DNA from 2 places in the Klebsiella variicola genome. Region 2 is predicted to be linked to the other one. Evidence: riboswitches for the same ligand, from Rfam matches in the RefSeq annotation. Region 2 holds a riboswitch; the other holds the start of a gene.
The links. A riboswitch is a leader RNA that binds a small molecule or an ion and turns the genes downstream of it on or off. The one in region 2 is predicted to bind thiamine pyrophosphate.

Region 1 (4,432 bases), 900 kb from region 2:
CAGCACACCCATGAGGGTGAAAATGAGGGACTGGCGTTATTTATCATCAGGCGTACCAATCTTTCGCGCACCCATGTGTTTCGCGTGCTGGCGGACTTAAAGGCGGGGGGATACATCACCATGAAACGGGGCAAGCTTATCTCTATCGATCGCCCGCTGCCCGCGGACTATTGAACGACGCTGAGAAGGGTAACAAGGCGGGATCGCCGCCTTGTTACTCAGGATAGCCGTCAGCAGATCATTACGGCGTCACGATGTTAAACCAGAAGTCAAACTTGTCCATATAGCCCAGCATTTCATCGAGTTTAGCCCCGTTACCGCTGATTTTAACTTCCCCTTTCTCTTCCGCCTGCTTCAGGGTCTCTTCTTTGAGAATGATTTTATTCAGGGTGGCGCGATCCAGCGTCAGGGTGGCATCCGCCTCTTTCGCTTCCGCATTCGCGGTGTGGTTCAGCACGCCGTTTTCCAGTTCCAGTTTATATTTACCGCCGTCATTGCCCAGATCGATATTGAACACCGACTTCGCGTTACCCGCTTTTTCGCCATTGATATGGACCGCCAGATAATCAAAGAACATTTCCGGGGTCATGGCGCGGACGGTGTCCGGGCTGGCGGTGTTCGGGGTCGGGCCTTTCACCACACCGTTACGCAGCTCCTGGGCGCCGGTGAGGTAGAAGTTACGCCACGGGCCGGATTCCGCCTGATAGCCTAACTGCTCCAGGGCATCGGCTTCCAGATTACGCGCCTGCTGGTTGTTGGGGTCGGCGAAGACAATTTTGCTGACCACCTGGGCGACCCAGCGGTAGTTACCCTGGTCGTAATCTTCTTTCGCTTTCTTCAGGATCGCATCCGCACCGCCCATATAATCGACGAATTTCTTCGCCGCTTCTTCCGGCGGCAGTTCGTCGAGGGTCGCCGGGTTGCCGTCGTACCAGCCGAGATACAGCACGTAGGTGGCTTTCACATCGTGGCTGACCGAGCCGTAGTAGCCGCGGTTAGCCCAGGTGTTGGCCAGACTGTCCGGCAGCTTAAAGTTAGCGGCGATTTCATCGCGGGTCAGGCCTTCGTTAGCCATCCGCAGGGTCTGGTCGTTGATGTAACGATACAGATCACGCTGGCTCTTCAGCAGGTTAACCACGTTTTCGTTGCCCCAGGTCGGCCAGTGGTGCTGAGCCATAATGATCTCAGCCTTATCGCCCCAGCGAACGATCGCCTGGTTGATATATTTCGACCACGGCAGCGGTTCACGGATCTTCGCCCCGCGCAGCGAGTAGGTGTTATGCAGGGTATGGGTGACGTCTTCTGCGGATTCGATCAGTTTCTTCTCTTCGATATACCACAGCATTTCTGACGGCGCTTCGGAGCCCGGCGCCAGCATAAAGTCGTAGGTCAGGCCGTCGATCACCTCTTTCTGGCCATCCTTGTCAATAATATTGGTTGGCGCAATCAGGGTGACGGTACCCGCAGAGGTGGTGGTGCCCAGCCCGGCGCCCACCTGGCCTTTGGCCTCTGGCTTCAGCAGGTTGCCGTACATATAACTGGCGCGGCGACTCATGACGTTCCCGGCCATGATGTTTTCCGCCACGGCAGCTTCCATAAAGCCGGCCGGCGCGTAGATTTTCACTTTGCCGGACTTCACATCCGCTTCATCAACCACACCGCGCACGCCGCCGTAGTGGTCAACGTGGCTGTGGGTGTAGATCACCGCGACGACCGGTTTTTTACCGCGGTTTTTGTAATACAGGTCCATGCCCACTTTGGCGGTTTCTGCCGAGACCAGCGGGTCAACGACGGTGATCCCCTCTTTACCCTCAATAATTGTCATATTGGAGAGATCGAGGTTGCGGATCTGGTAGACCCCGTCGGTCACTTCAAACAGGCCGCTGATGTTAATCAGCTGCGACTGGCGCCACAAACTCGGGTTCACCGTCTCCGGCGCTTTTTCCCCTTCTTTAATGAAGGCATACTGGCCCGGATCCCAGATGACATTGCCTTGTTCGCCTTTAATGACTTCCGGCGGCAGGGCGGCAATAAAGCCTTTATGCGCATTGGTGAAATCGGTGTTATCGGAGAAGGGGAGTTGATTGTAGAGGGCATCGTTCGCTTTTTTGGTCGCTTCGGTCGCCTCTTTGGCTGACGTGTCCGCCGAGGCGGCGAAAGCGAGACTATTTAACAAACCCGCTAACGCTAACCCTTTTACTATCGGGGTCAATTTCATTGGAATCCTCATTAATGGCATGGTTTATTCGGTTTTACCGATTTAACGCAGGTGGTTGTTTGTTACAGGTTTTTTAAATATAACCATGCATTAACATTCATCCAGTTTTGCTTACAAAAAATGCGTGTTTTACTCCTTTTGTAGTACTTACATAAACGGGAAAAGAAATCAGGTCGGCTTGTGTTACACCGCCACATTTCGTACCCTGCTGACTGAAAATGTTGTACCGCTTTTATGACTCGGGGTGCCCTTCTTCGTTGAAGGCTGAGAAATACCCGTACCACCTGATCTGGATAATGCCAGCGTAGGGAAGTCAGAGACCGCAGGGTCATTGCTTCTACCTCGTCTGGCGGGAGCAAACCATGCCTGAGCTGCTGAATCCCGCGCCTGTCGCGCACCTGCGCCATCTGCTGCGCGCCCATTCCCCCCTTGTGCACTGCATGACCAATGATGTGGTGCAGACCTTTACCGCCAATGTTCTGCTGGCCGTCGGCGCCTCGCCGGCGATGGTGATCGATCCCCGCGAAGCGGCGCAGTTTGCCGCTATCGCCGATGCGCTGTTAATTAACGTCGGTACCCTGACCGAAGATCGCGCCGTGGCGATGCGCGCCGCGGTGGAGCACGCCCGTCAGGCCGGCAGGCCCTGGACGCTGGATCCGGTGGCGGTCGGCGCCCTGACCGTGCGCACGGCCTTTTGTCATGAGCTGCTGGCCCTCCAGCCGGCGGCCATTCGCGGCAATGCCTCTGAAATTCTGGCGCTGGCCGGGATGAGCGCCGGCGGGCGCGGGGTGGATACCACCGATACGGCCGCCGCGGCGCTGCCGGCGGCCCAGGCGCTGGCTCGCCGGCTGGCTACCGTGGTGGCGGTCACTGGCGAGGTGGACTACGTCACCGACGGCGAGCGGGTGCTCAGCGTGGCGGGGGGTAATCCGCTGATGACCCGGGTGGTGGGCACCGGCTGCGCGCTGTCGGCGGTGGTGGCGGCGAGCGCGGCGCTGCCGGGAGACCGGCTGGAAAACGTGGCCGCCGCCTGCGGGCTGATGAAGCAGGCCGGGGAGATCGCCGCCCGTCAGGGAGGCCCTGGCAGCTTTATTCCGGCGTTTCTCGACGCGCTGTATCAGGAGGTGCAGGGATGAAATGCATCAACGCCCTGACCATCGCCGGCACCGATCCCAGCGGTGGGGCCGGTATCCAGGCCGATCTGAAAACCTTCTCCGCGCTGGGGGCCTATGGCTGCTCGGTGATCACCGCCCTGGTGGCGCAGAATACCCGCGGCGTGCAGTCGGTCTATCGCATCGAACCGGATTTTGTGGCCGCGCAGCTCGACTCGGTGTTCAGCGATGTGCGTATCGATACCACCAAAATCGGCATGCTGGCGGAGACCGATATTGTGGAAGCCGTGGCCGAGCGGCTGGCGCGCTACCGGGTGGCCAACGTGGTGCTGGATACCGTCATGCTGGCGAAAAGCGGCGATCCGCTGCTGTCGGCCTCGGCGGTGGAGACCCTGCGTCAACGATTGTTGCCGCAGGTGTCATTGATCACCCCGAACCTGCCGGAAGCGGCCGCGCTACTCGATGCCCCCCATGCGCGCACCGAGCGCGAGATGCTGGAGCAGGGGCGGGCGTTGCTGGCGCTGGGCTGCGGCGCGGTATTAATGAAGGGCGGCCATCTCGACGACGCCGAAAGCCCGGACTGGCTCTTCACCCGCGAAGGGGAACAGCGGTTTACCACGCCTCGCGTGCAGACCAAAAATACCCACGGCACCGGCTGCACGCTCTCCGCCGCGCTGGCGGCGCTGCGCCCCCGTCATGCGGACTGGGCGGCCACCGTCGCCGAGGCGAAGGCCTGGCTGTCGGCGGCCCTGGCGCAGGCCGACTCTCTGGAAGTGGGCCACGGCATCGGGCCGGTGCACCATTTCCACGCCTGGTGGTAAATGGCAGCGCAACGGGACAGCAGAATCTCCTGAAAAAATGGCCCCCCGGCTGGAAAATAGGCTAAGTCGGTACCAGGCTTAACCTGCCCAAAAAAATTGGGTTGGGATAATGCATGCCGGCTTCGGCCGGCCTTACGGGAGATTGCTATGACTGATATTACGCAGTTGCTGGGCAAAGATGCCGAGAGCCTGTTGCAGCACCGTTGTATAACCATTCCGGCCGACCAGCTGTATCTGCCTGGGGCAGATTATGTTGATCGGGTGATGGTGGATAATAACCG
Region 2 (4,432 bases):
TTGAGGCATGGTCGAATCTCTATCGCCGTTTCGCCATCGCCATGGATGCCGCCGACCGTCGCGACGAAGCGCTGCTGGCCGACTTCTGGTATCCGGACGCTCGCGCCGGCGCGTTCGGCGTGCGCTGGGTGGAAAACTGCGTACGGTCTGCCGACAACGGCGCCTGCTGGGTCGACTTCCGCTAACTCACTGGCTCAGGGCGCTCGCCCTGAGCCTTTACGGCTATTTTTCAATTCGTGACAGCTGGGTCTTATCCGCCTTACGTGCGCTATCCGCCAGCGCCTGGAACGCGCCGGCGCCATAGTATTGCGCGGGAACCGGCAGCGCCTGCATATCATGCCCTGGGTAGATCTGCAGTTCGCCGAGGTCGCGTAAGCGGAACCCCCCAACCTGCTCCGGCATGGTCAGGCGATACGGCGGCAGGGTTTCGAAAGGGACCGGCGTCGGCAGCCGATTTTCCTGCAGATCGTAGTTACGCTTCAGCACCAGAAACTTATCCGGCACCCGCCGGTGACTGTTCCACCAGTCGCCGTCGATCCGCTGAAACATCGCTTCCGTCTCCCCTCTCGTCGCCACCATCAGTCGGGTCATCGCCTGTTTCAGCGCCGTATCCATGGCCTGGTTATAGTCTTCCAGCGAACCACCGTGGCCGCTGAGGATCACGTTAATCGCCAGCCTGGCGCCGAGTAAATTGGAGTAGAGATCCTCCGGCGAAAAAGCGGAGACCTCCTCAGAAAACCCGGGGACCGACTGGAAGCCATACCACTGGGCAATCTCATGCCATTGGGCAATTTCGAAGGCCAGATGACCCGCCAGCCAGGCGGCCAACTGATAGCGCTGCCTGACGCCCGCCGGCGGCGTAAAGGCATTCAGCTGAACGCGGCGTACGCCCAGCTCTTCACTGTAGAAGATCCGCCCCGCCTGGCCCAGCGTCGGCGCAATACGATTGAACAGATAGAAGGTGTAGTCCGCCGTATCGCGCACATGGGCGATATCAATAAACCCGCCGCGACGGGTATAGATGAGCCCGTTCTGCTCCTCGCTGAGCCCCAGCAGGTTTTTCACCGCCCCGAACGCGCTATCGTTGTAATGGTGCTTGCCCAGCGTATCCAGGGTCAGCACATTGCCAATCTGGTATACCGGGATCGGGATGCCCACCGCGCGCACGTGCAGGTCGTAACCAAAAGCGCAGCACGGTCGCAGCGACTCCGGCGGCGGCAGCTCACCCAGGGTGGGCACCGGATGGATCGCCGTCACAGCGGGCAGCACCGGATCCTGCGCCAGCGCCGGCAGCGACAGTGCAAACAGCAGCCATAAGGCTTTACGCATCAACAGCCTCTCCACAACAACAAAAGAGCGCGCATCTTACCGGCAGATGACGCCAGCAGTTTTAGTTAAAAACGGTATTCACCGGAGACAAAGAAGCTATTGCGCTCGTTAAAACCAAATTCAGTCAGCACGTTAAAGTTTTTGGTGACTTCATACTGGGCGCCAATCAGCATATTCCAGGGTGAGGTTAGCTTCTGCTTGACGTCGAATTTCCCCTCGCCGTCTTTATTGACTGCGGCAATCAGGGGCTGAAGCTCTGGCGGCATATGCAGGTCGGCCAGATCGCCTTTAAACTCCTGCTGCACGTCCTGATACATGCTCCCGACCCACAGGCTGAGGTGGGACGGCCCGTCGATCCCGTGAAAACTGAAGCGGTAGCCGACGCGCGGCGAGACGGTGACCGCCGAGATGCTGCCGTCGAGAATATCGAAATCGGTACGGGTGTAGTTAGTGTCTACTAACCCGAACCAGTTGCCGTATCCCCCGGCGAGCGTAAAGCCGGTTCCCCAGGTGGTTCCTTTGAAATCAAGCGTAAAATCAATATTCTGCAGTTTTCCGCTCTGATAAAGCTGGTGAACCGCGCCGGCGATCACCCGATCCAGACCGCGAAACTGCGAAGGATCCGAATCCACGGAGACCTGGGAGACAGACGCCCCGCGGGTATGCCCCACCAGCCCGTAAACGTTGAGAAACGGAAAGACCCACATATCGAGGCGCAGGTTTTCGGTTTTGCTCTTCTCGCGGGTGTGCCCGGCATCGATGGCGAACATATCGCTGGGAATGGGATGGTTGCCCAGCTTAAGCCCGGAAAAGGTAATACTGTCGACCATGATATCCTGACGGATATTCATATAGCTCAGGTTGACGCCGTAGGGTAACGGGATCGAATACCCCCGGGCGCGTGCCTCATCTCCCCATATCGGAAAATAGCTGTCGCTCTCGCTCTGCTCCGCGGCCGACGCGCCACAGGCCGCCAACAGCAGCGTTAACACCGTTCCGGATGCTCTCATTGTTATTCTCATGTGTAGTTATAAACCCGAACCGACATTGCAATAGACCGCCTGCTCATGCTCACTGAACGCCACGTCAATCCCGGTACGCAAACCGTACTGCCGTGCAATCAGGTAACGAAAACCGGCCCCCCATGCCACCTCTGACTGTTCCGCTGGCGTGCGCGCCGCGCACCCCGCGCCAACGAATCCCTGCAGGATCCAGCGCGGGGTGAAGGCCCAGGGAGGTTTGCGCCGTGACCACGTCGTCGCCCTGATAGCGGTAGCGCGAAATAGGGACATCAAAGGGTTATCATGGTGGATGAATGACTGATTAATGGCCCGCGACCGCCAGTGCGGACAACAGGAATTTCATGCTTACTCCGGGGCTTTGGGGACGCACGACACGCCTCACGAACAGTATTAACGCGACGGGGTAATGAAAATATAACGTATGAGAATAATGCTCACCAACGCGCAGTCGCCTGTTTTTCGGGTATTTTTAAACGAAAAAGTGCTGGCTATCACAGAAAAATGCCATCGCGATACAGGGCAGCGCGGTGATTGTATTCAAAAGGTGAATATCGTATAACATAGCGCTACCGAGGGGTGTCCCGTGAGGGCTGAGATGGCGCAAGCCGAACCCTTTGAACCTGATCTGGGTCATGCCAGCGAAGGGACGGGTCGGCAATTTTGCCTGCATTACCGCCATTGCCTGTTCACACCCCTGCACGCCCGGATCTCCCCTGAATATCTGGAGGTCCTGTGATAATTCCCGCGTTTAGCCATGGTCTTTATGGCCGTTTACGCCAGCTGGCCGCCGCTGACTGGCAGCACTATGTGGCGCATCCTTTCGTCCAGCAGCTTGCCGAGGGCACCCTGGCGGAAAGCGCATTTCGTCGCTACCTGACCCAGGATTATCTGTTTCTGATCCACTTTGCCCGCAGCTATGCGCTGCTGGTGAGTAAACTGCGCACGCTGCCGGAGATGCGGGCCGCGGCCGCCTCAATGAACGCCATCCTCAACGAACTGCCGCTGCACGTCGGTTACTGCGCTCAGTGGGGCATTAGCGAGCAGGAGATGGCTACCCAGCCTGAAGCGCCGGAAACCATTAACTATACCCGCTACGTGCTGGATATTGGCCACTCGGGTGACGCGCTGGATCTACTGGTCGCGCTGATGCCCTGCGTGGCCGGTTATGCGGAAATCGGTCTCGGCCTGCTGCAGCATCCCGCCACCCGACTGGACGATAACCCCTACGCCTCGTGGATCCGCAACTATGGCGATGAAGGCTATCTGCACGGCGTCAATGCCGCGCTGGCGCTGCTGGAAACGGTATGGCAGCAGCGCGGGAGCGAGGCCCGGATCACTGAGCTGAGCGAGATTTTCACCACCGGCACCCGCCTTGAGGCGCAGTTCTGGCAGATGGGCCTCAACGCGACAGCGGAGACCCGGGCGTGACTGCGCCGGGTATCGAGGTCCGTGGCCTGAGCCTGCATTTCGGCGACCGTCGGTTGTTCGACAACCTGTCGTTTACGGTCCCCGGCGGGCAGTGGGTGTCGCTCCTCGGCGCCAGCGGGGCCGGCAAAACCAGCCTGCTGCGGGTGATGGCCGGTCTGGCGCCCGCCACCCGGGGAGAAGTGGTCGCCAGCGATGGGCAGCCTATTCAGGGCCGTCTGGCGTGGATGGGGCAGAAAGATCTGCTCTACCCCTGGCTGAGCGTCCGGGACAACGTCGCCCTCGGCGCGCGGCTGCGCGGTGAAAAAGTCGATCGTGCCCGGGTCGCCGCCCTGCTTGATCAGGTTGAGCTCTCGTCCTGCGCCGACGCCCGGCCGGCAACCCTCTCCGGCGGCATGCGTCAGCGCGCCGCGCTGGCCCGCACCCTGTATGAGGACCGCCCCATCGTGCTGATGGATGAGCCTTTCTCGGCGCTGGATACCCTCACCCGCACGCGCATTCAAACTCTGGCCGCCACCCTGCTGGCTGGTCGCACGGTGGTGCTGATCACCCACGATCCGCAGGAGGCCTGCCGGCTGAGCCACCGCCTGCTGGTCCTCTCGGCGCCCGACGGCGACATCGATGACAGCCATCACCTTGCCGGCACACCTCCGCGC

Region 1: another riboswitch for thiamine pyrophosphate. It lies ahead of thiM (hydroxyethylthiazole kinase); the one in region 2 lies ahead of tenA (thiaminase II).

The regions. Positions count from the first base shown of each region.
Region 1 covers NZ_CP010523.2:1,688,934-1,693,365, forward strand. Annotated here, with positions in the region: gene SP68_RS08020 (helix-turn-helix domain-containing protein) at 1-174, shown strand, start outside; gene SP68_RS08025 (alkyl/aryl-sulfatase) at 242-2,218, opposite strand; TPP riboswitch at 2,449-2,546, shown strand; gene thiM (hydroxyethylthiazole kinase) at 2,581-3,354, shown strand; gene thiD (bifunctional hydroxymethylpyrimidine kinase/phosphomethylpyrimidine kinase) at 3,351-4,151, shown strand; gene fbaB (class I fructose-bisphosphate aldolase) at 4,299-4,432, shown strand, end outside.
Region 2 covers NZ_CP010523.2:2,586,611-2,591,042, reverse strand. Annotated here, with positions in the region: gene SP68_RS12195 (Gfo/Idh/MocA family protein) at 1-185, shown strand, start outside; gene SP68_RS12190 (DUF4056 domain-containing protein) at 223-1,329, opposite strand; gene SP68_RS12185 (porin family protein) at 1,395-2,339, opposite strand; partial or broken gene SP68_RS12180 (BamA/TamA family outer membrane protein) at 2,358-2,613, opposite strand; TPP riboswitch at 2,914-3,015, shown strand; gene tenA (thiaminase II) at 3,084-3,779, shown strand; gene SP68_RS12170 (ABC transporter ATP-binding protein) at 3,776-4,432, shown strand, end outside.